3 regions of the Paenibacillus solisilvae genome follow, and region 1 is predicted to be linked to each of the others. Evidence: riboswitches for the same ligand, from Rfam matches in the RefSeq annotation. Region 1 holds a riboswitch; each other region holds the start of a gene.
The links. A riboswitch is a leader RNA that binds a small molecule or an ion and turns the genes downstream of it on or off. The one in region 1 is predicted to bind cyclic di-AMP.
Positions count from the first base shown of each region.

Region 2: it holds a riboswitch for cyclic di-AMP, as region 1 does, so the genes downstream of both, ACFPYJ_RS19745 (C40 family peptidase) here and ACFPYJ_RS30990 (hypothetical protein) in region 1, are expected to answer to the same signal.
Region 3: it holds a riboswitch for cyclic di-AMP, as region 1 does, so the genes downstream of both, ACFPYJ_RS07010 (3D domain-containing protein) here and ACFPYJ_RS30990 (hypothetical protein) in region 1, are expected to answer to the same signal.

Region 1 covers NZ_JBHSOW010000127.1:3,089-12,970, forward strand. The annotation lists gene ACFPYJ_RS30980 (adenylosuccinate synthase) at 1-926, opposite strand, end outside; gene ACFPYJ_RS30985 (LysR family transcriptional regulator) at 1,035-1,931, shown strand; cyclic di-AMP (ydaO/yuaA leader) riboswitch at 2,349-2,519, shown strand; gene ACFPYJ_RS30990 (hypothetical protein) at 2,637-3,092, shown strand; gene ACFPYJ_RS30995 (hypothetical protein) at 3,199-3,609, shown strand; gene kdpA (potassium-transporting ATPase subunit KdpA) at 3,896-5,566, shown strand; gene kdpB (potassium-transporting ATPase subunit KdpB) at 5,594-7,636, shown strand; gene kdpC (potassium-transporting ATPase subunit KdpC) at 7,665-8,228, shown strand; gene ACFPYJ_RS31020 (histidine kinase) at 8,303-9,882, shown strand, end outside.
Region 2 covers NZ_JBHSOW010000071.1:34,407-44,288, forward strand. The annotation lists gene ACFPYJ_RS19705 (extracellular solute-binding protein) at 1-189, shown strand, start outside; gene ACFPYJ_RS19710 (hypothetical protein) at 386-577, shown strand; gene ACFPYJ_RS19715 (aldo/keto reductase) at 854-1,825, opposite strand; gene ACFPYJ_RS19720 (nickel pincer cofactor-dependent isomerase, group 22) at 1,848-3,116, opposite strand; gene ACFPYJ_RS19725 (MFS transporter) at 3,076-4,374, opposite strand; gene ACFPYJ_RS19730 (glycerate kinase) at 4,413-5,558, opposite strand; gene ACFPYJ_RS19735 (CdaR family transcriptional regulator) at 5,729-6,826, shown strand; gene ACFPYJ_RS19740 (hypothetical protein) at 7,002-7,172, shown strand; cyclic di-AMP (ydaO/yuaA leader) riboswitch at 7,500-7,653, shown strand; gene ACFPYJ_RS19745 (C40 family peptidase) at 7,658-8,158, shown strand; gene ACFPYJ_RS19750 (hypothetical protein) at 8,407-8,886, opposite strand; gene ACFPYJ_RS19755 (DEAD/DEAH box helicase) at 9,077-9,882, shown strand, end outside.
Region 3 covers NZ_JBHSOW010000027.1:5,043-14,924, reverse strand. The annotation lists gene rsmA (16S rRNA (adenine(1518)-N(6)/adenine(1519)-N(6))-dimethyltransferase RsmA) at 43-939, opposite strand; gene rnmV (ribonuclease M5) at 936-1,502, opposite strand; gene ACFPYJ_RS07010 (3D domain-containing protein) at 1,615-2,763, opposite strand; cyclic di-AMP (ydaO/yuaA leader) riboswitch at 2,994-3,203, opposite strand; gene ACFPYJ_RS07005 (TatD family hydrolase) at 3,378-4,145, opposite strand; gene ACFPYJ_RS07000 (HD domain-containing protein) at 4,166-5,476, opposite strand; gene ACFPYJ_RS06995 (AbrB/MazE/SpoVT family DNA-binding domain-containing protein) at 5,748-6,002, shown strand; gene rsmI (16S rRNA (cytidine(1402)-2'-O)-methyltransferase) at 6,123-7,025, opposite strand; gene ACFPYJ_RS06985 (tRNA1(Val) (adenine(37)-N6)-methyltransferase) at 7,022-7,804, opposite strand; gene yabA (DNA replication initiation control protein YabA) at 7,961-8,353, opposite strand; gene ACFPYJ_RS06975 (PSP1 domain-containing protein) at 8,399-9,199, opposite strand; gene holB (DNA polymerase III subunit delta') at 9,205-9,882, opposite strand, start outside.

The sequences.
Region 1 (9,882 bases):
ATGCGTCTTGGACGGCCTGTTGTCACCCCGAATTCTCCCGCATCTCCTCCAAGCCTCCGCAGCTCAGCGGCCTCATCACCTTCAATTTGAGAAACAAAGGGACCTTCACCGACAGCGCTGGAATAAGCCTTCGTTACGGCAATGATGCGATTGATGGCATGCGGGGGAACGCCCGCCCCAACCGAAGCGTAACCAGCAAGCGTGGAAGATGAAGTGGAGTAGGGATAGATGCCGTGATCGGGATCTCTCAGAGCGCCGAGCTGTCCTTCGACAAGGACAGAATCTCCTCTTCGCAGCGCATCCTGAAGGAGCTGCGAGGTATCGCATACATAGGGATGAAGCCGTTTGCCAGCTTCGAGCAGACCGTCTACGAGCTCATCAGCATCAATTGGAGGCCTGTCGTATAAATGCTCGAGCAGCACGTTCTTCGCTGCCAGCGAAGCTTTCAGCCGTTCTCTAAGACGCCGCTCCACGTATAGATCGGCTACCTGAATACCGAGCTTGGCGGCTTTATCCGCATAGAATGGCGCTATTCCTGACCGGGTTGAGCCGAATTGATGCTCCCCGAGACGCTCCTCCTCAAGCACATCGAACAGCTTATGATAAGGAAGCAGCAGCTGGGCGCGATCGGATACGCGTAAATTCGGTTCTGGAACACCTCTGGCCAGCAAGCTGTCCCATTCGCTGAACAGGTCCTCCATATTGAGGGCGACTCCCGTGCCGATCACATTCGTAGTCTCCGGATAAAAGACGCCGGAGGGCAGCAGGTGAAGCGCGAACTTCCCATACTCATTAATAATGGTATGACCGGCGTTGCTGCCGCCCTGATACCGGACGACATAGCGCGCATTCCCTGCCAGAGCATCCGTTATTTTGCCCTTGCCCTCATCTCCCCAGTTCGCACCCACAATAGCTGTTATTGTCATGTCATTCGTCCTTTCTATTGGAAATCTTTTGATAACTCCATTATAATTCGCTTAAATGTCATTAATAAAATGAATAATAGTTATACCTCATATAAAGGTGGTTAATGGATGGCGGAGAACTTGGATTGGTATCGCGTTTTTTATTACACAGCTGTCACCGGGAGTTTATCCACAGCGGCAGAGGCGTTATTCATTACTCAGCCCGCGGTTACGCATACGTTAAAGCAGCTGGAATCGAAGCTTGGCGGGCAATTATTCTTCCGGACTTCAAAGGGGGTCAAGCTGACAGCTGAGGGCGAGGCTCTCTTTCCTTATATTGAGCAGGCGTATCATTTTATTGAAAATGGCGAGCGGAAAATAGCTGACATGCATCAGCTTCTGGGCGGCGACATCAAAATCGGGGCAGGCGATACGCTTTCCAGGCACTATCTGCTGCCGTATCTGGCTGCTTTCCACGACAAGTACCCCGCTATCAAAATCCAGGTCACGAACCGCACCACGCTGGAGACGCTGGCATTGCTGAAGCAGGGCAGAATCGATCTTGGAATCGTGAATTTACCTGTCACGGATCCGGATATTGAAGTCCAGGAAACGCTTGTCATCGAAGATTGCTTCATAGCAGGGCCGGAATTCAAGCACTTGTCGGAGCGTCCGGTCTCTTGGGGGGAGCTGATGGAATATCCTATCATTTTGCTGGAGAAAGGAAGCGTTACTCGGGCTTATATCGATGGGGTTGCGAAGAAACAGGGGGTGAGGATAAACCCGGAAATCGAGCTTGGGAGTATTGATTTATTGGTAGAGTTCACCCGGACCGGGCTCGGAATCGCTTGCGTGATCAAGAATTTTATTAAGGCAGAGCTTCTTCACCATGATCTCTATGAAATCGAATTAGAGCAGCCGATCCCCTCTCGGAGAGTCGGCATTGCCAAGCTGAAAAAATTGCCTTTGACCGCAGCTGCGCATGCCTTTATCGCTTCAATGCTTACAGAGCTTGAGCCTGATTAGGACAACTAGTTGCCTGCTGCCGTGTGACGATGCTAAGGAAGCCATGATAATTCTCCTTTTGACTCTTTGGTCGGTATTGCGAATCGGCTCAAAAAAACGCTTTGCTGGATGCTCTACGGATTAATTTTAACGTTGAACCGCATAAAAAGGAGGTAAAGAATCTATTACAAACCTATAAAAATAAAATAAAAATGCTTACCCTCTCATTCATCAAAAAAGTCGTTGAAAAATCGGAAGGGCACTACAAATGACTAAAACGGAAGTAAGCCTAAGCATTTATATTGAAAATGAATGTGTTCTCTAATTGGATCCGCTTTCATCTCGAAAAATAAGTAAAAAAAACCGAAATAAGTCTCTCCACAGCGTTTTACAACCCTTGCTAGAAAGCGTAACATTCGGTGCAACAACTTCACATCAGGAATCAAAACGTTGAGTCCCCGCAAGGGGAACGGGGGAACCAACCAAAAGCCGTTTGAATGTAAAAAACGGTTCTCGGGGTGAATCCAGAGCAAGCGCTGCTTGCCGAGGTAGGGCACTTCCAAGCCCGAATCCGACAGCTAACCTCGTAAGCGTATTGGGAGAGAACCACCTTCGATCGTGCCTTGAACAGCTCGTTTATTGACGCTGCAAAGAAGCCCGGGAGCAGAGATTCTCTGCTCGTAGGCTTCTTTTTGTTTTCCAAAAATTGAGGAGAGTGAATCTATTATGCACCAACCCCTGTCTCTATTAAAAGAAGCTGATGAATGTACCAAGGAATGTAAGGTCACCCGAATTGAATGTTTTCAATTTGACTGTGAGCTATCAGATAAGCTGATGCCTGGACATGGCGCCGATTGTCATTGCGGCATACTTACGATCTCAACAAATCTCGGAACATGCGGTTTAGGGGAGTTCGTCATTCCATGCGGGAGCTTGAAGGGGGATTTCGTTCAATGGGCATCTGTTTTTCAGCGGATCAAAGGCCTCACCCTTACGGAAGGTTTGCATTACGTTCATCAGAAACAAGAGGCATGGGGAGACGTAAGAACCCATTTAATTGAATCGGCTTTAACGGATCTAGCTGGAAAATTTGAATACTCATCTGCAGGCAAACAAGAACTAAGCTTCCTATTGGATCGCACTTATTTATTTGACCATTCTCAAGCCTATATCACTTTCTAGGATAAAGCATTTTTATGTTTTTTTTATACAGTTGCTATAGATTCTTTACCCCCTTTTTATACGGTTCGGCGTTACAATAGCTCAGGGAAGGAGGGCGGTGTTCCTCATGCAAAGTGATTTTTTGCTGATAGCTGCGCCGACCAAGGCAGGCGATGACTTTATGCAGCAAGCAAAGTTGAGTGGGTTACCTTTTATTGCATTAATCAACAACAAGATGGAAAGACTCAGGCTAGAAGGGCGAGGTGTGAAACAAATTATCCAAGTGAATACGTCGGAACCGGGAACAGCGGCCATTCCCGAGTATCCGATCGGAAACGTAATTCTGTTCGAGGAGAGCCTGCCATTATGCTGCCGGGTTATCCAGATATGCCGCAGCTGGACTTCCAAGCCCATTTATGTCGTCACCCAAAGCTTCAATCCAAGATTAATTTACAAAGGGCTGGGCGCTGACTATGTCATTTATTCTAAAAATGGGGATGTCAGGTTTCTGCTGCCATCCTTTAATAACGACATATAGGTTCTGCCCTGAGTTGAAGGAGGTGTGTTATGAACAACGATGTAACCATGGTCTTTTTATTCGCCGTATCATTTCTGGCGTTTTGGGGATTTTCTAAATATTGCGAAAAAGCGTAAATGATGCTTTCGAAGTTTTTGATAAGACTTATAGGAGGCAACCTCATGATTGTTATTGGACTGATTGCATGTGCCATTGTGGTGTATCTCGGTTTTGTATTAGTGAAGCCAGAGAAATTTTAATTGCAGCAATTGAACTTAAGTATGCAAGGGGAGAACTGGCTATGGGTATGGGATTGTTACAAGTAGTCATCACACTGGTCATTATCATGCTTTTGGTTAAGCCTGTGGGTAGTTACTTGGTGAAAGTATTTGGGCATGAAAAGAGTGGTCTTGATCGTGTTTTTGCTCCATTTGAGCGTGTAACCTATCGCATAATGGGTGTGCGAGAAGATGAAGCGATGGGCTGGAAGAAGTATTTAGGATCCGTTTTGTTAGTCAATTTTGTTATGATGCTTCTGATTTATCTTGTATTTCGTCTTCAAAAATTTCTGCCTCTAAATCCGGATGGTATTGGTAATATGCCGCCTGCTTTAGCTTTTAATACGGCTGTTTCCTTTATTACCAATACGAATTGGCAAGCATACAGCGGTGAAAATACATTGTCTTACTTCTCTCAGATGGTGGCCATTACCTTCCCGATGTTTACATCGGCTGCAACCGGATTCGCTGTGGCGGTAGCTTTTATCCGCGGGTTGGTTGGCCGTCAAGATAATCTCGGAAACTTTTACGTAGATATGACCAGGGCGATTACACGCGTATTTCTGCCGCTTAGCTTCATTATTGCCCTATTTTTAGTCTTTCAAGGTATTCCGCAAACCTTGCTGGGAGCCGTGGAAGCTTCAACGCTTGATGGAGCCAAGCAAACCATTACGCGCGGGTTAGTTGCTTCGCTGGAATCAATTAAGCATATAGGCACGAACGGTGGCGGATGGTTCGGTACAAATGCTGCGCATCCTTTTGAGAATCCGACACCCCTGTCCAATCTCATCCATATTATTTGTATGATGCTGCTGCCTACATCTCTGGTGTACGCATTCGGTCTAATGATTAAGAATAAAAAGCAGGGTTGGACCCTATTTGCCGCAATGGGAATGATCTTCTTAGTGATGGTCGCTACAGTTTTCTATGCGGAGTATCGCGGTGTTCCTGCGTTAGATGCAATGGGCGTGCATGGCAACATGGAAGGCAAGGAAGTCAGATTCGGACTGTCCGAGACGGCTCTATTTACAGCAGTAACCACTGCTGCAACAACCGGCAGCGTCAATGCGATGCATGAATCGCTAACACCGCTCGGAAGCATCGTTCCTTTTGCAGAAATGATGCTGAACAATGTGTTTGGCGGCAAAGGGGTCGGTTTATTAAATGGCTTACTTTACCTCATTTTATCGGTATTCATTTGTGGACTTATGGTTGGTCGTACGCCTGAGTTTTTGGGGAAAAAGATCGAAGGCAAAGAAGTGAAATTAGCTGCCATCGCCATTCTGATTCATCCGCTCATCATTTTGGCACCGACGGCTCTGGCGTTGTCACGTCCCGAATCCATTGCTTCGATATCCAATCAAGGACTTCACGGGCTTTCTGAAGTGCTTTATGCTTTCACTTCGGGTGCGGCTAATAATGGCTCTGCATTTGGTGGTTTAAGTGCCAATACGAACTTCTATAACGTGAGCATCGGTATCGTAATGCTGGTTGGGCGTTACATTTCAATGATCGCGATGATGGCTATTGCCGGTTCTCTTGCTGTGAAGCGTGTAGTTCCTGTAACGTCAGGTACACTTCGGACGAATACACCTTTATTTATGGGGATTTTAATTATGATTATTCTAGTTATCGGTGCTCTAACGTTCTTCCCGGCGCTGGCATTGGGGCCGATTGCTGAACATTTGGCGGCGCAATAAGGTGAGGCGTAGAGAGGGAGGATTTGAATGGCTGTGGAACGTAAAAAAACAATGACAAAAGAAATTATGAATCAAGCTATCGTTGATTCGTTTAAAAAATTAAATCCTTTGAGCATGATTAAGAATCCGGTTATGTTTGTTGTCGAAGTAGGTACGGTCATTACGTTACTTCTATCACTTTCACTTGATCTATTTGGCACCACGAACGTAGGCCGGGGTTATAATATCACTGTTTTCTTGATCCTGCTCTTCACGCTGCTGTTTGCTAACTTCGCAGAAGCATTGGCTGAAGGGCGGGGTAAGGCACAGGCGGACTCCCTTCGGAAGACGAAATCGGATACGAAGGCTCGATTGGTTCAAAAGGATGGTTCTTATAAGGAAGTGTCTTCAACTTCGCTGCGTAAGGGTGATTTGGTTCGCATTGAAATTGGAGAGATCATCCCGTCTGACGGCGAAATCATTGAAGGTTTAGCATCGATTGATGAATCAGCCATTACAGGTGAATCCGCCCCGGTTATTAAGGAAGCAGGCGGCGACTTTTCTTCGGTAACAGGCGGTACACGGGTAGCTTCTGACTATATCGTTGTCAAAGTGACGACCGATCCAGGCGAATCGTTCTTGGATCGCATGATCGCTCTCGTTGAAGGCGCCAAACGGCAGAAAACGCCGAATGAAATTGCTTTAACAACGCTGCTTGCTGTTTTGACACTGATTTTCTTAATCGTCATTATGACCATGGTACCGATGGCACAGTATTTGGATGTGAAATTGGAGATTTCCACACTGATCGCGCTGCTCGTCTGTCTCATTCCGACGACAATCGGCGGTCTCTTATCAGCAATTGGTATCGCTGGCATGGATCGTGTGACACAGTTTAACGTGCTTGCCATGTCGGGTAAGGCTGTTGAGGCTGCTGGTGACATTGATACCATGATTCTCGATAAAACGGGGACGATCACATTCGGGAATCGGATGGCTTCGGAGTTTGTACCTGTAAACGGCGCAGCCGCCAAAGAGATTATTTTTACAGCTCTGCAAGCATCCGTGAAAGACGAAACGCCTGAAGGACGCTCTATTGTGGAGCTTGCCAATAAACTTGGTGAGACGTGGCAAGCCGAAGCGTATGATGGAGCGGAAGTGGTTGAGTTCTCAGCTGACACGCGTATGTCTGGTCTTAATTTAGCGGGTGGCATACAAGTCCGCAAAGGTGCGGTTGATGCGATCAAAAAATATGCGGCTGCTTTGGGCGGCAAAATTCCTAATGATTTGGAGACGATAACCAGCCGAATCGCAAAAGCCGGAGGCACTCCGCTTGCTGTAGCAGTAGGCGGTCGAATTTATGGCGTTATTTACCTCAAGGATACGGTAAAACCGGGCTTGAAGGAACGATTTGCCGAATTGCGGGCTATGGGTATCAAGACAGTCATGTGTACAGGAGATAATCCACTTACAGCAGCGACTATTGCCCTTGAGGCCGGTGTAGACGAGTTTATTGCCGAGGCGAAGCCGGAAGATAAAATCGCAGCCATTAAAAAAGAACAGCAAGAAGGTAAACTCGTCGCTATGACAGGCGACGGCACGAATGACGCTCCTGCACTTGCTCAGGCTGATGTAGGGCTCGCGATGAACTCAGGAACGATGGCTGCAAAAGAAGCTGCCAACATGATCGATCTTGATTCCGATCCGACCAAGCTGCTCTCGGTGATCTCTATTGGTAAACAACTGCTGATCACCCGCGGAGCCCTAACGACGTTTTCCATCGCGAACGACATTGCCAAATATTTTGCGATCATTCCGGCGATGTTTATTATTGCTATGCCGCAGCTGCAAGCCATGAATATTATGAATCTGGCTTCGCCGGAATCGGCCATCTTATCAGCGCTGATTTTCAATGCCATCATCATACCACTGCTGATTCCAATTGCGATGAAGGGTGTTAAGTACCGGGCGATGTCGGCTGATAAATTATTGTCACGTAATGTTCTGCTGTATGGTCTAGGCGGTGTGGCCGTGCCATTCTTTGGTATTAAAATCATCGATATGGTGCTTCATGGATTAAACATCGTATAAAGAGAAGGAGAAACGAGGAGATAGCGTTATGAAATCGGTTATTACAGCTGTTCGAGTGTCTTTATTGTTCATGATCCTCTGCGGGATCATCTATCCTTTGGCAACGACAGGCGTTGCTCAAGTTTTATTCCCTAAACAAGCGAATGGAAGTCTCATAGAATCGGCCGGTGTCGTGATTGGATCGGAATTGCTGGCTCAAAATGTAGAGTCACCGAAGCTGTTTCATCCAAGAGCATCGGCAGCCAAATATGATCCAACTGCTTCATCAGGCTCCAATGTGGCGGTTGCTTCCAGTGATTATGCGCAAGGAATTGCGGATAAGATTGACGCCTTGAAAAAGTTAAATCCAGAGCTAACAGATATCCCTGCTGATTTGATAACCGTTTCCGGCTCCGGTTTCGATCCTGATTTGTCCCCGGAAGGGGCCAAAGCGCAGGTACCGAGAATTAGCAAGGAAACGGGGATTTCTGAGAAGTCCCTAGGCGATCTCATTGACCGGTTTACAAAAACCAGGCAGCTCGGGGTTTTCGGTGAGCCCAGGGTGAATGTAACCGAATTAAATATGGAGCTGCTAAAGCAAATCAAATTGTAAGAAGCAGACAACCACTCTCGTTTATAATGAGAGTGGTTTCTGCGTCATATTAGGGATTAGGAGAATGATGCCATTTGGATGGTTTCAAAAGAAAAACCCCGGAAGAGATCCTATTTTCGATCTCCAAACTGCACCGCGGCAGCTTGAAAATTTATATCGGTGCAGTCAGCGGATCAGGTAAAACCTATCACATGCTTCGGGAAGGGCATAATCTCAAGCAGCAGGGGATCGATGTGGTCATTTGTGCCGTATCGACGCTCCAAAGACCGGAAACCGTAGAACAATTGGGGGATTTGGAAAGGGTACCGAGCATTCATTGGATCAAAGACGGGGTCGCGCAAAAAGATTTAAATTTGGATGCGATAATCGAAAGAAATCCGGAGGTTGTCCTCGTAGACGGTCTAGCCCATCTTAATCGTTCCAGCGCCAGCTTTCCAACTCGGTTGGAAGATATCAAGTTTTTACTTTCCAACAACATTAGTGTAATTACCACAGTGAATGTGTATGAGCTGGAAGAGGCGATGGAGGTTGCCCATAAGCTAACAGGCATTGAAGTGGAACACTGTGTTCCCTCGGATACGCTAGAATTGGCCGATGAGGTAAGATTAATTGATGCAACGCCGGAAATGATATTAAATCGACTGGAAGAAGGCCACTTAAAGGGAAATAAAGATTCAGCTTTATTCAAGAGAGGCAATTTAGGAGTGCTGAGAGAATTGGCACTCCGCCTTGTTGCAGAGGACGTTAACGATTCATTGGAAGAACATCGGGAACAAATGGGCTTTATGGGTCCATCTGGGGCGACCGAGCGTATTCTAGTAACGACGCAGTATCATTGGAACGGTTCTATTTATGTGCGCAGAGGACAACAGATTGCTAAGCGATTGAACGGTGATCTTCATGTTGTAACGCTGCGTAAATTCAATAAAACACTTACGAAAGAAGCAGCTGCTTTTCGCAGATCCATCATGAAGCTTGTTGAAAAAGTCGGCGGCAAATTTGAAGAGCTGCCTCTCAGGTGGCGTCGCTCTATCGCTCAAACAATAGTCAACTATGCGATCGATCATAAAGTAACACGCATTGTTATGGGTCATTCGAAACAAACCAAATGGCAAACCTTTTTACAAGGCTCTGTCATCAATGGTTTATTAAAACGAACCAAAAAAATCGATGTGTTCTTGCTTGCCGATCGTGCTTCTCAGGAGGGTGAGCGCATTCTTCCCGCCCATATGCATCCGCTGAAGGAACCTTACAAATATAAGCGTCTGAGCAAGCAAGAAGTCCAAGCGAAAATCGAAAAAATCAAACGCGGCAGATTTAAAGTCTACATTGGAGCTGCCCCTGGCGTTGGTAAAACCTATACGATGCTCCGGGAAGGCAATGATCTGCTCAAAAAGAGGATCGATGTGAAGATTGGACTACTCGAAACGCATGGTAGAAAAGAGACACTCGAACAGATAGGTGAACTCGAAATCATTCCGCGGTCAGAGATTCAGTATCAAGGTGTAAGGCTTGAGGAAATGGATACAGAAAGCATCATCCGTCTGAGACCTGAAGTGATTTTGGTTGATGAATTAGCGCATTCGAATGTACCCGGCAGTAAGAATAAAAAGCGGTATGAAGATGTGCTGGAAATTTTGGAAGCGGGTATATC
Region 2 (9,882 bases), on a different contig from region 1:
GCCAATCAGGCCGCTCTGAATCAAGTGTTCGAGCAGTATGGCAAGCCGCTTATGATGGGTCTGGTTCCGGATGTGGACAAGGCGCTGGCCAACTTCCGAGAACAGCTCACGAAGGCAGGCGTGGATAAAGTGGTTGATTATGTAAAGACGGAAGCGATCAAATATGACGATGAAAAAGGGATTAAATAAGCTGTGAATCTTCATAAATCATAAGGCTGGGGGATGGTGGATGATGGCTGGTCGCCATGGTCTGATCGTCCCTCTTCTTTATGATCCAACCCATTAAAGTCTGGAGTCATGAACCATGGTAAAGTTGCGTTCTCTTCGCAGAAAGACGTTTTGGCTTTGGCTCACGGCTGTAATCGCGGCAGGAGGAGGAATCATCGTGGCAGCACATCAAACGGGGACTGAGGGGAGACAAACCGCGCTCTTGAACCCCATCCCTAAACAATCAGAAGGTCCTTATTTGCAGACAACTCTGTCATTAAAACCGATAGACGGAACGAAAGTCGCTTTCCAAAACGGCATCCCCGTTCCCTCATTCGAGCCTCGGCAGCGGACGAAGATTCTCCTTTAAATTGTTTGATATAAGATTTTACCGTGTTAACCATAGCTTTAATTTCTTCCCAGCATACAAATCAATTAAAATTGGCTCCAGCTTTTTCCACATTTTCATGAGGTCATGACCAACGTTATTTTAATGTCGCTATTTTCTCCTGTTTGCTGCTGCAAGGTACCCGGCAGGCGAGAATGCGGGCTGTAAGCGCTATGCTGCTGCAGGGAACGCTGAAATAAAAGAAGGGCTACCCTTAGTCATTTAAGACTTCAAGGACAGCCCTCTACGAGTTTATATTTACTTGATTTCCTCGCTGCGGTCGGTTGCCGGAGGAGGGGTAACGGATAAAGCGGTAATTTCATCCCTCAATTCTGGCGTCATCACCAGCTCAAGCGCATCCAAGGAAGGCTTCAGCTGATCCAGATTGCGTGCCCCGATAATGGGAGCCGTAATGCCGGGATGAGACATGACCCATGCGACAGCGAGTGTAGCGGGGTGCATTCCTTTCGAATTGGCGTATTCGGTAAAACGTTGAGCGATATCGAAATACAACTCCTCGCCATACCTCCGCGAGTACATCTCTTGTTCTACCAATCGGCCTCCACTCGATTTTTCGCCCGCGCTGTACTTTCCGCTGAGCAAGCCTCCGCCTAAAGGACTGTACGAAATTACTCCGATTTGCTCCGCTTCCGCCATAGGTAAAATTTCCACTTCGGCTTGGCGTTTTACTAGATTATACATTGGCTGAATCATCTCGAAGCGGGCAAGCCCTTCTTTTGAGGAGATGCCCTGTGCCTTCGCAATCTGCCATGCCGCCCAATTGCTGACGGCCGGATATAAGATTTTGCCCTGCTGCTGCAAATCGTCCAAAGCGCGCAGCGTTTCTTCCATCGCTGTGTCTGAATCGAAATGGTGTACGAAATAAAATTCGATGCGGTCGGTACCCAAACGTTGTAGGCTTTCTTCCACGCTGAGCATAATGTGTCTGCGCGATAATCCGCGCGCGTTCACATCTGACCCCGTGGGCAAACATACTTTCGTTGTCAAGACGAGCTCATCCCGGCAATCGGCGATCAAACCGCCGAGAATTTCTTCCGATTTGCCTCCGTTATAAACATTGGCCGTATCGAAGAAGTTAATTCCTAGTTCCCTGCAGCTGTTGAACATCGCTTTGGAAGTTTCGGCGTCCGCAGCGCTTCCGAACGTCATAGTGCCGAAGCACAAGGGAGACACTTTGATTCCTGTTTTGCCAACGGTTCTGTAATTCATTCAGCGGTTCCTCTCTATATCTTTAGTGGGTAAAATCGGATTTCTTCAAATATCCTTCAGAATCAAATGTCATGTCCGCAAGCTTCTCGATGACTTCCACATGTGGAAGTTTCATAACTTCAGGCAGCAAGGATTCCGAGACATACAAATATTCCAGATGAAGCGTATTGGGAATTCGGACGATTTTCGCCTGTTCGGCTGCCACGCCCCAGTTCGATCGAAGCGCGGCATGAAGGGCTTCTTTATCGTTCTCCAACACAATCGGAATCATAGCTCTGCTAAGGAACGTACTGGTGACGACATTCTCGTTCATTTTCTGCAAATCTATTTTTTCATATAATCGCTTCGTGGTTAAATCTGCCAAGCCGATTCCGAGCGAATTGCCGTGCGATTCCTCGCTAAGATCGCTCGCGACAATGTACTTGACGCTTGGACTTTCAGGCTCCTCGACGCCAAGAATTCGAATTCTGCCGATAATATTCGTATCCATGCCTGTACCGCTGTAGTTTTTGCCGATCTCATCAACCACCAGAACATCAATATCCTCTACCGGCAGCTTAGGCATCAAGGATGCCGAGAAACGGAGCAGCTCCGCTTCTCGCTCAGGAATATTGGCAGTGGGAATCGCCTCGATAACGGCGGTTTCCTCGAAAGCATTCTCCACGATGCCCACTCCGCACAAAATATTCAGCTTCTCCAGCATTACACGGGCTACTTCCGGCATGATATCACGAATTCCATGAACGCCGTAGCTGTGCAGCAGAAGCGCCTGTTTATGCTTTCCGAGGCCGATGGCCGCCATCTTCATCAAGCCGCTTTCGATGCCGATCGGCGACTTGAAATCGGTGTGCACTTTGATGCGTCCTACCAGTATGATCGCATCGGCCGAGAGCGCGTTCTTATCGGTATATACGGGCAAGCCGGCGGGAGTTTCGCCGATTTGTTCCACATCCATGGAAGAGACGACCGGCGCCCCGCAGAACTCCTCCGTAATGCCGAAACTATGCAGCACTTCGACTTGCCCCTCGGCCGTCGCGCCTCCATGGCTTCCCATGGTCGGAACGATAATCGGCTCCGCCTCCCACGCCTTCAATCGACTCGCTATAGAACGAATGATGACGGCGATGTTGGCAACTCCTCTGCTGCCGGCAGTTATCGCTACCTTCATTCCTGGTTTGATCTTGTCTTGAATTCCCGCTTTATCCAATTGGGCGAATACTTCAGCTTCGATATCTGTAACAACAGGTCCTTCAAACGATTGTCTTACTTTTGCCATACGAGGCAATTTCATTTCGATTTCCCTCCGTTCTAGTGCTCGGCGATGCGCTGCTTCGCATGGTTAAGCTTATAATATAGGTCATAATAGCGGCCAATACTAAGGACGATGCCAAGAAATAAAAACCCGCATGAAAGTCGCCTGTCGCATCTTTCAATACACCTACAAACTTAGGACCGTAATAGCCGCCCAAATTTCCGATGGCATTCTGCAAGCCTAGAGCGGCGCCGACGATACTGGCCGGCACAACCGCCGTAGGAATCGCCCATAAAGGTCCGTAAGGAGCGTATACCCCGATCGCGGTAATGGAAAGCAGCACCATTTGCAAGTAAGGATCAGTAACGAACTGTCCGGCGACCATACTGGCTGCGGCGATTAACAACGGAATAATGACATGCTGCTGCCGATTCATACGGCGGTCGGACCAATAAGAATTAAGAACCATACCTATCAATGCGCAGGTAAAAGGAATCGCCGTTAACCAGCCCATAGCTGCAGGATCTTCAGTAAATGTTCTTACAACACTCGGCACCCAAAGCGTATATCCGTAAAAGCCGGTCATCCAGAAGAAATACATGACAACCAGACCCCAAACGGTTTTGTTCTTGAATGCAGCCCCGTAGCCTTTGGATTTAACCGCTTTCTTCTGCTCTTCCACTAACTCGTTGTCCAGTCTTTCACGTTCTTCCGCACTCATCCAAGAGGCTTGCTCCGGAGTGTCCTTCACGACGAACAACCAAACGAACGCCCAGATCAGCGGTGGAAATCCTTCAATAACCAACACCGTGTGCCAGTCAAAATGCTGCAGCAATATTCCCGACAAAGGAGCCATTAGCACAGCGGATACCGGAAGGCAAGCCATCCAGAAAGCGTTTGCCCGCGCCCGCTCTTTTAGTGTAAACCATCTTGCCAACAATACCAATACCGCAGGCCAAACGCCGCCCTCGGCCACGCCGAGAAAGAAACGCGCGATTCTTAACTGCGCTTCGGTTTGCACAAAGCCGCATGCAATGGCAGCAACTCCCCACAATACCATCAGAATAAAAATGACTTTTCTCGCCGACCATTTGCTGGCAAGCAGCCCGCCGGGAATTTGCAGGAGCATGTAGCCCCAGAAGAAGATCCCTGCAATATCGCCGACCGCCGAAGCGTTCAAATTTAAATCCTCTTGAATGTAAGGGATCAAGATACCGACATTGATACGGTCCATGTACGCCAACATGTACATGATAAAGGCTACGGGAATGATTTTCAGCCATTTTGAGGAACTCATACGCTCTCCATCTTTCTATTTAAAATTTTGTGTAGACGCTAACAATTCTGACTGTATGATGCTGTATATGTGCGGAATACTTGCTCCGCCGCAAGCTCAAGCAATTCAGATCCCTGTTCCATCGCTTCTTCAAGCGTCATAGGAGCGCTTACAATGCTGTGAAAACTGTGTATTCCATATTGATACAACGTCTCGATCCCTCTGCCGATTGAACCTGCAAGAACAATAACGGGAATTCCTTTCTTTTGCGCTTCCTGCGCGACACCCATCGGCGTCTTCCCCGAAGCGGTTTGGGAATCAATCCGGCCTTCCCCGGTAATGACTAGGTCCGCTCCCTCAAGATTGTCCGTAAGCTTTGTGTACTCGATCACAACATCGATGCCGCGATTCATCTTCGTTGGAAAGAACGCCTGGAATGCTCCGCCGATTCCACCAGCAGCACCCGCTCCCGGTCTGTCGTGCAAATGAATTCCCGTTTTTCTTTCGATCAGATCAGCCCAATGCCTTACATATTCGTCTAACTTGTTCGCCATTTCTTCGGTTGCCCCTTTTTGAGGGCCGAATACGTGAGATGCCCCTTGCGGTCCGATTAACGGATTTTGAACATCGGATGCAATCAGAAAATCAGCTTCAGCCACCCTCGGGTCAAAGTTCCGAACGTCCAGCTCCACAATTCGGCGCAGCTCGCCTCCTCCAAAACCGACGTCGTTTCCCTCGGCATCCAACAATCTCATCCCGAGCGCCTGAAGCATACCGATGCCTCCATCGTTAGTAGCGCTTCCGCCAATGGCAAGAATAAACTGTCGGCACCCTTCATCCAACGCATGTTTAATTAATTGTCCAGTGCCGAATGTCGTCGTTAGCATCGGATTCCGCTGCTCCGCTCGGATCAAATACAAGCCCGAAGCGCTGGCCATTTCAATGACGCAAGTTTTGTTATCGCCAAGTATGCCATATGATGCCTGAACCGGAGATGCAAGCGGTCCTGTTACTATCACCTCCATCCTTCTTCCGCCTGTTGCGGAAACCAAGCTGTCCATCGTCCCTTCTCCACCGTCTGCAACCGGCACTAAAACCGTACTCGCTTCCGGCATGACTTTCCTTATTCCTCTTTCAATGGCTTCAGACGCTTCCAAAGCCGACAAGCTCCCTTTGAATGAATCGGGTGCGATCACAACCTTCATTGCACTTTCATCTCCTTGAAACCGCTTTCCATTTCTATAGATTAATTATATTTTATTTAACTCCTCCCACACATCGGTTATAATAAACAAAAATTCTATTGAAATCAGGATCATTTTCTGTGCATAAATAATAATATAAATTCTACAATATAAGGATGTTTACCTATATTATGTTAACGAAAGAAATTGCTGGTGAAATTATTAAACAAACGATGACCCGATTAAATCGGAATATTAATATTATGGACCATGACGGAACCATTATCGCGTCGGGAGACCCGGATCGGATCAACCAGCTTCATGAAGGAGCATTGGACGTACTGCGCACCGGAAAACCGATTACCGTAACGAAAAAGAATAAGCAGCACTGGAAAGGGGCTCTGCCGGGAATTAATTTGCCGATTCAATTCCAGGGTCAGATGATCGGCGTAATTGGCATTACCGGAAACCCGGAGGAAATTGAAGAGTTTGGCGCACTGGTTAAGATGATCACCGAAATGATGATAAACCAGTCTTTCTTGACTGCACAGGAAGAGTGGAGGCACCGATTGAAAGAACTCATCTTCGATGAATGGGTCCAGGAGGAGCCTAACCTTGAAACGGTAAAACAAAGACTCAACCTGCTCGGCATGAAAGTAGGGACCCCCTGCCAGGTTGGACTGCTGGAGATCGACAATTCCGATCGACCCCTGATGAATCGAGAATTGATTCGAAAGCTCGAAGAAATCTTTAATGAAAAACGCGTCATGATCGGATCTTTGAACGTGAACCGTTTATTCCTTCTCGCACTGGGGATCACGGAGGGAGTTTTCAAAAGAAAGTTAAATCAGGCCATGGACTTGCTGCAGCGAATGAATATCGCATTCCGGATCGGACTTGGGTCTTCCGTTAAAAACCCTGCATTGATCCGCTATTCCCTTGAAGAATCCGAAATCTCCTTGCTGCTCGGAAACGGAGAACAGAAACTTATTGCTTATGCGGAGATTGAAACGAAAGCGCTTATTGAAAGGGTCGATGCTCGCATTAAGCAGCAATATCTCGAACGCATACTGCAGCAGATGCCCGATAAGATGGTAGAGACTCTGGAATGTTTCTTTGCAAACAATCTCAACATCAGCGAGACGGCAAAAGCGATGTATATTCATCGTAATTCGCTGATTTACCGCATCAAGAAAATCAAAGAGGATACAGGCTATAATCCGCAATTGTTCCAAGATGCCGTTTCTCTGCAGCTAGCCGTATGGATATATACCATGAGAAAGAAATAAATATATTTTTTGATTGGATTGCAAATTCTACGGCTTTATCGCTTACCTCTTTATAACCCCTGATTCTTCTAATGCTTCAATTTCCATCTCATCCACTTGTAATCTATCCCCATAAGCTCATCCAATTAAATAAAAAAAGCAAACCAGCTGTGGTCGATGGAGACACCTGACCTGTATGTGGCCGAGTTCAAAATCGCCGATCCCGCCCAAACAGATCGAAACCTATGCGTCGACCCTTCAATCGCTGCTGGAGAAATCAACGAAGACGCCTCAAGGGACCGCTAACCCGAGCGGTTATGTGGCCGGTATCGATTTCTGGATTATGTATGAGCCATTCAAGCCGTAATAGGTATTCCTTCATAGGACTGAACGCGCAATAAAATCCCTGTTCCTTTGCTTGAGCAAGGGGCAGGGATTTTTGATGGGTGTCTTTGCGACTACGCTCAATTCAGCGAAACAACATATCCTGCTCTTCCGCCCCTTTCACTTCATAATCAGACAAGCATAGTGATTTCCCGCAAGCAGATTGTAGTGGAATTGGATCGCTTCCTCTGTAATTGCAGCCCGTATAACGAATGATCTTGTCAAAAAGTTTCACTCTTAGAATTCTAATTTGTGAACAAGTTGTGAACTTGGAAGGATAATCGTGGAAAAACACGAATAAGTAGCCAGAATGAAAAATTTGCCGAATTCCCGCCATTGGGAAACGGGGGAACCATTTTGGGTGAATTGATCCCGACGTCCGCTAGCACGGACGCCAGAGGCGATCATAGGGAGCCTTCAACCGAACCCCACAGCTAACCTCGTAGGCACCGGAAGGAGTTTCCTGTTTTGAAAAAGATCTCTGCAGCACTGATCGGTTTAGCGATGTTGCTTGTTTTCCAAGCCGGGAGCGTTTTTGCAGACTCCAAGCTGGACGGCGTCGTTACCGATCTAATCGGAACACCTTATGCAACAGCCGGCACGACCACAAGAGGATTCGATTGTTCTGGATTTACGATGTACGTGTTTAATAAACTCGGCGTCTCCATCCCGCACGCTTCCCGGTCGCAAGCAGGTCTAGGCAAAAAAGTCGCGAAGAGCGATTTGATTGCTGGCGATCTCGTATTCTTCAATACGAACGGCAAAAGTATTTCCCACGTAGGCATTTATGTTGGAGACGGCAAGTTTGCACATGCATCCTCCAGCAAAGGCGTAACAATCAGCGCACTCAGTGACTCCTACTACGTTAAACGTTATGTTACTGCGCGCCGTGTTATGAGCCAAACCAGTTACGAGAAATATGCAGATGACCCGTCTGATGAGCTGGACGGCGGAGGCGACTCCGATTAAAAACTGCTCCGCATCGCTGCCGCGATGTGCAGGTGGGCCGCAGGTGCTCGTCCCTTTTGGGACGAATGCCTGCGGCTTTATTATTTTGTGCGCCGGCTTAGACAATAGAAGGGCAGAGTGTGCTCCTTGTATTTATATACACCGAAAAGACCTCTGTTCAAACCATTTGCGCGCATTTGAGGCGATTAAACGCCGCGGAATTATAATAGGCTGCCGCCCATACTTAAGGGCGGCAGCCTATTATCGGTTCATGCACCTCCGCGATGAGGATTGGGAATGCCCGATTTCCGCTTTTCATGATCAGACTGCGGGCGCAGTTGGTAGCGGGCCCACCAGAAGGCGCGTCCGATCTGGACATCGAGCTGCACACCGAGCGGGTTGAGCAGTTCATGGAGCTCATATGCAGTCCCGCAGCCTTCACCGCGGCGGTCTGCAATCACGACCGTAGCTCCCGTACGCAGGCGATCATGCCAAGCTTCCAGGAAAGCGGACCTCTCATCAGGCGCAAGCTCTCCTAAGCAAAAGCACGCAAGCCCCGCTTCAAAAGAGCCCGCAACGCTCGTCAGCTCGGATGAACGCACCATTTTGACAGCCGGTGTCGTAATCCGCGGCGTTCGCGGCCCGGAAACGCGAAGCACGTTTCTGCCTGCTAATGTCTTGGTCACGGCATATTCGACCCGCTTCCACTCGCTCCATCTCTGATCCAAGCTCTCCTTCAATCCCACCATAGCCTACCTCCCGTGTGATGCATTCCTGCTGCTGTGTATCTTGTTCTATACCTATGCCGCTCCGCTCGCAAACTGACCAGAAACAGGTATAATAAACCACAAGAGGGTCGTTCCTGTCCCTTCGTATTGCGTACAGCCGGCCTCACCCATTCCGATACATCTCTCACCCATATAAAGGAGCTGTTGAATCATGTCCTCACGGCTTTCTCCGGCCCTAGCCGCCTTCCATCCCACGCTCGCCGGCTGGTTCTTCGAAACCTTCGGCGACCCGACGCCCGTCCAGCTTGAAGCATGGGCCTCGATCAGGGATAACCGGCATACCTTAATTGCCGCGCCTACCGGTTCAGGCAAAACACTAGCCGCATTGCTGCCCTGCCTGGATAAGCTGGCCAATGACAAAATTACTGCCGCTCAGCACCGCAGCCGCACCTGGACACCGGGTGTGCGTGTACTCTACGTCACCCCGCTGAAGGCGCTGAACAATGACATCCAGTATCATCTGGTTGGGTTTATTGAAGCGCTCGAGCGTCATTCCTCCCAAGCTCCCCTGCAATCCCAATCCATGCCCGATTGGCCTGGCATCCGTTCTGCTGTGCGGACGGGAGATACCCCTTCCCATGAACGTGCCAAAATGCTAAGGCGGCCGCCGGACGTACTCGTCACGACACCCGAATCCCTGTACCTGCTGCTTACCTCGGATAAAGGACGCAAGATGCTCCAAACGGTGGAAACCGTCATTGTTGATGAAATTCACAGTCTGGCCGGTGATAAACGGGGCGCCCATCTGTCGCTCACACTTGAGCGTTTAACCGCACTGGCTGAGCAGCCGGTCCAGCGAATCGGTGTATCGGCCACGCAGAAACCGCTCGAACGCGTCGCCCTGTTCTTGGGAGGCTGGGATTCCGGTTCAGCATCCTCGACGCCTCCTCAAGCGGGCGGCCAGCAGCAGCCCCATCCACTAGGCTATTCCCCCCGCCCGGTCGAAATTGTGGAGAG
Region 3 (9,882 bases), on a different contig from region 1:
TTGAGCGCTGAAACAGCTTCAAATTTCTTTGGTCAATATTTTTCACCCGGGGAGACCCGCTTCAATTAATGCTCGGCTAAGCGCCGCAAATTCATCCAAGGAAAGCGTCTCACCGCGTCTGGTCGGATCTATGCCGCAGCTCTCAAGGAGCGGTCCGAGGCGCTCGCGGTTGGTTTTACCCACGTAGGCCGTAAGGTTGTTAGCAATCGTCTTTCTGCGCTGCGCAAAGCAAGCCTGAACCGTACGGAAGAAATGACCTTCATCTTTTACGTCTACAGCTGGCTTGTCCCTCAGAGACAGTTTAATGACCGCTGAATCTACATTAGGCTGAGGAATAAACACCGTATGCGGCACTATGCACACAAGCTCAGGTATACAATAGTACTGAACCGCAACGCTTAAGCTGCCATATTCCTTGCCGCCTGGCTTTGCCGCCATGCGTTGAGCGACTTCCTTTTGAATCATAACCACGATATGTTCAAGCGGAAGCTTCTCTTCCAGAAGCTTCATTAGGATCGGTGTCGTGACGTAATAAGGCAAATTGGCGACTACACTAACACCTGTCAATCCTTTAAAACGGGCATCAATGAGTTCTTTAAGATTTAACTTGAGCACATCTCCATGTTCCACATGAACGTTAGGCACTCCTGAGAGCACATCACGCAGAATAGGAATGAGCCGGTTATCGATTTCAACAGCTGTTACTTGTCCTGCTGCCTGAGCAAGCTCCTGCGTCAGAGCCCCAATTCCCGGACCAATCTCCAGCGCACCTTTAGTTTCATCGAGCTCAGCTGCAGCTACGATATTTTTCAATATATTTTGATCAATCAGGAAGTTCTGACCAAGACTTTTCTTGAATTTAAATCCGTATTTCTTGATAATGTCGTTCGTTTGTTTAGGTGTCGCCACATTGGCATGCACCTTCAGCCCTTCACTCATGGAGTGCCTCCTTCGGTCTCCCGCTCCATCTGTTCAAGCGCCAGATCGAATTCCTCACGCGTGATGCGAAACATGGAGCATCGCTTAAAAAACTGTTTGCCGTTCGCATAACCGATGCCAAGCAGATTACCCATCCGCAATCGTCTGTCCGCCGCACTTGGATGAACGAGCAGTCCTGCCCGCATAAGATCCTCACCTGTAATTTCAGCGTCGCCAGCGCTTCCTTCTATAACTTCCGTACGCACATTGGCAAGCGCCCTTTGAATCGCTTCCGGGGAAGCATTCTCGACCCCAATGTCGCCTTTATAAAGCGCATCCTCCTGTGGGAGAAAAGCATGCTTGCAGCCAGGGACACGCTGAGCCACAATTTTGCGGATACGTTCACCTGCATGGTCAGGGTCGGTGAAAATAATAACACCTCGCCGCTGCTGGGCAAGTTCGACACGTTTCAAAACCGCCTGTCCGATGGCTGATCCGCCGGTCTCTATCGTCTCTGCTTCAACCGCCCGTTTGATGGCGACGGTATCATCCTTGCCTTCTACTACAATGATTTCTTTAATCATGGAAGTCCATTCCTTCCCTTCAGACAAACATACAAAAAGAAGAGGCATCGCCTCTTCTTATGATGGCATATTTACGTTCAAATTACGATATGAATAAATCACAGCCTATCTGCTAAAGTGATTCCGGTTTCTTAGGACCGAGCACGTAGATGGTATATCCCCGCTTCAACCCGAACTTTTCAGCATATGATTCACTATCGAAATAAACGTCAACTTTATTGCCTTTGATCGCACTTCCCGTATCTTCGGCACGACGGAAGCCGATCCCTTCAATATACACCCACCAGCCGATCGGTATGATCCTCGGATCAACCGCAATCGTACGTCCTTCTTGAACGCGTGAGCCCGATGCTGTAATGCCGTATTCGGGGTGGCTCTTACTCTTCCCAGTCGATTGAACACCTGCAGAATAAGCAGTTAGCGTTACGTTCTTGATAACCTTCTTAGCGCTGAATTTCACGCCGCGTTTGGTCAATGTAGTAACACTTGCTGTTTTTGCCGATAATACGGTCACCTTCGGCTCTTCCTTCAACGTGCCTACAGCAACGACCTGATTCACTGATGGCGAATGCGTAAGTTTGGTGACCAGCGTCTGGGAAACCAGAACACCATCTGCAAAAACACTCTCAAACCGTTTTATGACCATACCCTCTTTACCGGTTTGTACAAGCTTTTCCTTACCCTTTGCAAGCTTAGGGTCTTCCTTCTTCACAATCGAGAAGGGAACTTTGAATGCATTCTCTGAATACTTCTTATCGATCCGAGTAACGGAAACCTTCATATTCGGCTCAACAGCGGTATTCAAAGGAGGCATTATTTTATCTTGGCTGCGTACCGATATATTAGCTTGATCGATCGCCGCCTGTACCGTTCTTTCTGTCGTGTACAACGTTCTTTCCTTGCCGTCTGCCTTCACTACAAGAGGTACCGCTTGATCGATAATGATGCGGTCACCGTCTTTGACACCGCTGTTAAGCGGCATCGAAACTTTATCATAAGTTCCAATCGTGATGGCTTGTTCATCCAGTAGGCGTTGAAGGACCCATTGTTTTGTCGAAACAATGCTTTCTCGTCCATTCAATACTACGGAGACGTGCTTGTCAGCCGTTCCGTACAACAACACCAGAAACATGAAAGTCATAGCGATTGAGATCAGAGCGCTTAGTACAATTAAACGCACGTTCTCATGCTTCCATCGCAATGCGAAAGACATGCTGGATGATCGTTTACCATGGGTATCCTTAAGCTGGAGTGCTCCCACTTCTTCGGTCCTCCCTACATAGCCCCGCCGCCATAGTGTTACATAAGACCCTAGACGCGACTATAGAATTTAGCGTGCAGGCACGCAGTTCTATCTTCCCAGTGTCCTCCTCCATGATACACCCTATGTCGTCAGATTACGCATTATTCAAACAAAAAGAAGCCGACGACAGAGGATCTGTTTCGTGGCTTCCCATAAAATCAGGTAGCATGGATTAAATACACGAGGAAGATCTCTCTTATTTACGCTTGCGAGGTTAGCTGTCGGATTCGGGCAAAGAGAGTCGCCCTATTCGTTCTGACACCAGTATACTGCTCCTGCGTGTTCGCGAAATTCACCCCTAGAAGAATTCAACAACATCTACTCCAGCTTTGATACAAACTGTTTCAATATTTGGTTCCCCCGCTCTCCGGATCACGGAGATTAAGCGTTTATTTGGAAAAGTTATAAGCTCTGAGATGAATGATACCGTCTTTTACTCCACATTGTAAAGAAGAGATTAATGACGATTTTAACGAATTTTAAGGAAAATCACGTGAAAAACAATCAATTTATTGATTAAAGATTAGTTTTTTCACTTGTATACTCCCAAATCCTTGCTTTCATATCGTTTTTCATCGAATACCAAAACATTTCAGTGCATTTTCAGTCGTTATTTTCGCAATTTCGGCCACAGATTTGCCTGTAATTTCAGCTGCAGTTTCTGCTACAAGACGGACGAAAGCAGATTCATTTCGTTTTCCGCGATGCGGATGAGGGGCCAAATAAGGCGCGTCTGTTTCGATAAGAATACGGTCGAGCGGAACTTTTGAAAGCACTTCTTTTGGGACCCTGGCATTCTTAAACGTGACCGGTCCGCCAAATGAAATATAGAAGTTCATGTCCAAGCATTTCTTAGCCGTCTCCCAGCTGCCCGAGTAACAATGCATAATGCCGCCGACATCTTTCGCGTCCTCTTCTTTTAATATACGGACAACATCCTCATGTGCATCCCGGTTATGAATGACGATCGGCTTGCGCTTCTGCTTGGCCAATTGGATCTGCTGGCGAAAAACACGCTGCTGCACATCCTTAGGTGACGTATCCCAATGATAATCAAGCCCAATCTCACCAATTGCAACCACTTTGGGATGATCGCATAGGGATGCGATCCATTCTAAATCTCCCGGCAGCATGTCAATGCTGTCAACGGGATGCCAGCCAACCGCCGCATAGATAAACTCATATTGTTCAGCTAATGCCATCGTTGTCGGTATCGTCTCTCGGTTAAAGCCGATATTAACGAGCTTATGTACACCTGCAGCCCGCGCTCTTTCGATGACTTCTGCGCGGTCTTCGTCGAATTGATGCGCATCTAAATGTGTATGTGTGTCGATTAACATAAGTAATTGCAAACTCCTTTCTACAATAAACCAAATAATTCGCGAATATGCGGCTTCAGCTTGTGTGCTGATTCAATTAGAGGCTCTTCCGGGTAATATAAATGATACTTACCCTGATGCAGGCCTGTAATGGAACGAATGATATCGGATCTCTCCGATATTTCGGACAGCCGATTCTCCTTATCAAGCAGCAGAATTGGAGGTTTCTCCTCTTTTCCGTGTGAAGATGCTGGAGAACCTGAACGGTATACATCATAAGGCAAATCATAAGGAAAGTCGATTTCCAGATGGTAATCAGGACGAAGGCCTATCGAGAGAAATTGGTCACTGATTTCATCCCAAAGCCCTTCTTCTGCATCGTCTAAGGTTACATATTTATACAACCTACGATTGAGAAATCTTTCACATAGATCAGATAATAATTCATCAGATTCGTTCATCCACTGCGAAAACACGGTCTGTACAAGAGCTTCATCGAGCAAGGTATAGGACTTTACATCCAATGTACCTTCAAATAAGTCCTGAAAAGGTTTAATCATCCAAGAAAATGTATAATTACCCCCATAAAGCTCTTTCGCTCTACGAAATATTTGTCTTAGTATTATTTCTGAACTCCGGGTAACCGGATGGAAATAAACCTGCCAATACATTTGATAGCGGGACATTAAATAATCTTCAACCGCGTGCATGCCGCTTTCCTTCACTACGATGCGTTCTTGATGCGGCCTGAGAACACGTAAAATACGATCAAGATCAAACGTTCCATAATTAACACCCGTATAGTATGCATCCCGGAGCAAGTAGTCCATACGGTCAGCATCCATTTGACTGGATACAAGGCTGATGACGATTGGTTTATCGTATGTTTTGCGGATAACTGCTGCAATTCGTTCAGGGAACGATGGATCATAGTTATGAAGAATCTGATTAATTTCTGTAGATTCAAGCAGAATTCGACAAGTCCAATCTTCATGATTGGTGTCAAAAACTTCTTCTATAGAATGAGAAAATGGACCATGTCCGATATCATGAAGCAGAGCAGCACAAAGAGCTACCATTCTCTCTTCTCTCGGCCAGTCACTGTAGCCTCCGCGCTCAAATTGTGAAATGATTTTTCGAGTGATTTCATACACACCCAATGAATGAGAGAACCGGCTATGCTCGGCACCATGGAAAGTCAAGTAGGATGTTCCTAACTGACGTATTCGCCGAAGCCGTTGAAACTCTCTTGTGTTAATGAGATCCCAAATCATTTGATCCTGCACATAAATGTATTTATGAATTGGATCTTTGAAAACTTTCTCTTCTTCCAATACATGCGGATTCATCATATACGATTCTCTCCTTCGTTCAATAATTCGACAAAAATAATAATCATTGTCGAATTATGTCGTAAATTTATTTCCAAAACTCAAGCGATTGTCGTACGGTCATCGCCGGCAATATTCCTTGACCCTATAGCTCTAGCAAGCATTATGAGCATTATCTCACGATAAATCGTGGTTGACACTTATGGGAAACGTTGGTACTATAGAAACAAGAAATGATAGAACTTTGTCGGATTATGACGAATTCATAATATGAGAGGAGCACTGATAGATCATGATGAAATCAACAGGAATTGTAAGGAAAGTAGACGAACTGGGACGGGTTGTTATTCCAATTGAATTACGTCGTACACTAGGTATTGGCGAGAAGGATGCGCTGGAGATTTACGTGGACGGAGAGCGCATCATGCTGAAGAAATACGAGCCTGCTTGTATCTTCTGCGGTAATGCTGAGAACGTTGTTTATTTCAAAGGTAAAATCGTTTGTAACGTATGTTTATCCGAAATGCCAACTCCTGTAACAAAATAAGAGACAAATCGGAATATTTAGGTTATAATCAATTTACCAACTATGCTAATTCTAACCTTTTATATACTCCTTGATGCCTTCCTGATCCAGAATTTATCAGGAAGGCCTTTTTTTGTCCATTTATTTCCTCATAATTTCATTATAGACATCCCGCTTCGGCAATCCTCTGTCGAGTGCAGCACGTTTAATTGCTTCTTTACGATCCCCTGTCTCCAATTCATACCGGTTGACATGTTCCTCAAGCGCAAGTTCCGCCCACCATGGAATGTCATTATCCTTTAATTCCTGTTCTTCCTCCGTACTAATTCCCGAAATAACCAGGCAATATTCGCCAAGCGGCGGATGTTCTTTAAGCCACTCCTGACATTCAGATAGCAGACCTCTTACAACTTCTTCATGGCGCTTGGTCAGCTCCCGTATCATTGCGATCGGCCGATTTCCCCACCTCTCAAGCATCGCGGTTAACGTCTTCGCCACTCGGTGAGGCGACTCATAACATATTATTGTTGCATTCTCTTTGTAGAGACGATCCAGCCAGATGTTTAGAGGCTTTCGGTCACGCGGGGGAAAGCCGACAAACAGGAAACGGTCGGTCGGCAGACCGGATACGATGAGCGCAGATAAAGCGGCATTGGCTCCCGGAATGGGAACAACCGCTATCGATCTCTTGGCAGCATCTGCGACCAAATCTGCTCCCGGGTCAGATATGGCTGGAAGTCCGGCATCACTGACTAATGCAATAGACTGGCCTTCTTCGAGCAGACGAAGCAGCTCACTGCCGCTTGCATCTTTATTATGCTCATGATAACTGACAAGCCGTGTCGAAATCTCAAAATGAGTAAGCAGCTTACGGGTTTGGCGTGTATCCTCGGCGGCAATAAGGTCTACTTCTTTTAAAGTACGAATTGCTCTAAAGGTGATGTCCTCTAGATTGCCAATCGGTGTGCCGACCAAATATAACGTTCCTCTATTGTTCGTTCCTTCCCCGTTTGCCGATGTCTTGAAACTTTGTTGAACATTCATGATGATGTTTCCCTCATTTCCGGACGTCTATCTCCGTAGTACATATTCATGAGCTCTTCATTATATTGTCTTTGTTCATTATAGACGATGAGCGGCGGAAGCAGCCGAACCTCTGGCTTCCCATCTCTTGCTGCTTCAATTAAGACCATATTGGCTTCCGCCTCAGCATGAGGATGTACAAACCGGATTCGTTTGGGCTCGAGCTTCCATTTACGCAGTGATTCCATAATTTCAATTAATCTTGAGGGGCGATGAACCATGGATACCCGCCCCCCGGTTCGGACAAGCCTTGCACATGCCGCTACAATATCATCTAAACCGCCATTTCGTTCATGCCTGGCCATGGCAAAATGCTCATTTTCGTTCTGATCGCCCGAACCTGCCGGCATATAAGGCGGATTAACGGTAACAGCATCATAGATTCCACGGCCAACCTGTTCATGGAAATTGCGAAGATCCCCTTCATAAATATGAACCTGCTCTTCAAGCTCGTTAGCCTCAACACTGCGGCGTGCCATGTCAGCTAAACGCGGTTGTATTTCAACACCGTCAATAATTGCATTGGTGCGTGTCGTCATCAGAATAGGTATGACTCCATTGCCTGTACATAAATCAAGCACTCTTCCACGAGGGGGAAGACCAGCAAAGCGAGCCAATAATACCGCATCCATAGAGAAACTGAACACCTCACGGCTTTGTATAATGTGAAGATCATACGTTAATAAGTCGTCCAGCCGTTCGTTTGGCAATAAATTTACATTTTTTGATACCAGAGTCATTTCACATCCTTATCTTAATCCTGAACAGCTGCTTTGTTTATCATCAGCATAAACGAATAAGCCGCATACATTCAAGGTTATTCATCCCTACTGGATCAAAGCAATTTCATTATTGGCCTAAAACAAACAAGACCCTTCAAGGGTCTTGTTGTCGTTTTAATCTTTATTCAGAAACGAGAGGCAGAATAGGCAATCGCCTTCCGTTCTTAAATGTCCATAATATAAATTGCAAATATGAAACCCTTCGTGATATAAGCGCGCCAGATTGTCATAGCCTTCACCCACTGCAGCTTGATCCGCTGACAGTTGAGGTGCTTCCATGGGTGCGGGACTCGCGGAACTAATCTTAGGCGGAGCTTCAGCTTTCTGAATCGGATCTGCTGTTTCCCGTTTGAGTACTTTGCGAAGCTGCTGATTTTCAATGCTTAATCGCTTATTCTCTTCAAGAAGAGTCTTAATTTTTTGCTTGAGTGTTCCAAGCTCGCTGTGCAAATTACCAGAACTTAATTCTAATTCGCTAATTTGACTAAAAATGTCTTTTTTACTCAAGTTTTCACCCCAAAGACGATACGGCTTCGGACATATTGATGATAATTACTTAATAACAACGTCGTCAAGCGGCAGTTCCTTTGGCTTCCCGCCTTCAAACAGCTGTACATATACGGATTTACTTCCTGCGTTTATTCCAGTTACTTTGCCTTCCCCATAAGAGGTGATGACAATTTTACCGATCGCTGGTAATTCTTCACGTACACTTTCATAATTATCGTGCTCATATTTCAAACAGCACATCAATCTGCCGCATAAACCGGAAATTTTCGTTGGATTAAGCGATAAGTTTTGATCTTTGGCCATTTTGATTGAGACCGGCTCAAAGTCTCCGAGCCATGAAGAACAGCATAGTACCCTGCCGCAAGGCCCGATACCGCCAAGCATTTTCGCTTCATCACGCACACCGATTTGCCTAAGCTCGATTCGGGTACGGAAAACGCTGGCCAGATCCTTAACCAATTCCCTGAAGTCTACTCGACCTTCAGCTGTAAAATAGAAAATGATCTTGTTGCGATCGAACGTAAATTCGACATCGACCAGCTTCATTTTCAGTTGATGGTCTCTTATCTTTTCCAAGCATGTGGCAAAAGCATTCCGCGCCGCGGATTTATTCTCATCGACGATTTTCGCGTCATTATCACCAGCTATGCGAATCACTTTCTTAAGCGGAAGGACAACATCCGATTCACCGACTTGCTTCTGTCCGACCACGACTTTACCGTATTCAATTCCCCTTGCCGTCTCTACGATAACATGCTGCTCTTTATCGATAGGAAATTCAACAGGATCAAAATAATAGATCTTACCCGCTTTCTTAAAGCGGACACCAACAACGTTATACAATCAAATCACACCTCCTGTATACGGATTAGCATCTGCTCAACCGCCAACTGCGGCGATACATGGGCGCGTATTCGTTTTCCTGCTTCGAGTGCTGCCTCCATGCATTTCACGTAGCCATCCGCCGATCGTCCAAATGCATGTTTACCGATCCAATCAACCTGATCTATAAAAACAAGTGCTTCATGTCTTCCGGATTGAAAATGAATCATGTCTTTATACCATAAAACGAGCATTGATAACAGCAGCTGCGGCTGTTCACCAAGCTCGGTCTTAAAGACGTGCTGTTGGGCAGATATCATCCCCGCGGTGAATCGGGTCAGACTATCCTTGCCTAATTGTATCACTACGTTTCTCATTTCTGCAAACCCATTCTGCTGGATGATTTCCCTACATGCATTTAAACCGGAAGCCAGATGGACAGCGGCTCGTGCAAGCAGCTGCGGCACACCTTCTTGTGATAGCGTCTGCAGCATATCATGGGGAACAAGCGGCATGAAAGGCACCCACTGCGTTCTTGAACGTATGGTAGGCAGCACTGCCTGTCCATTATCGGTCAGCAGTATAGCAACAACAGGCGACTGGGGCTCTTCAAGAAACTTAAGCAAACTATTGGCTGCTTGCAGCGTCATCGTTTCAACTTGCTGGATAATGTAGATTTTTCTTTCCGTTCCAATATTTTTATA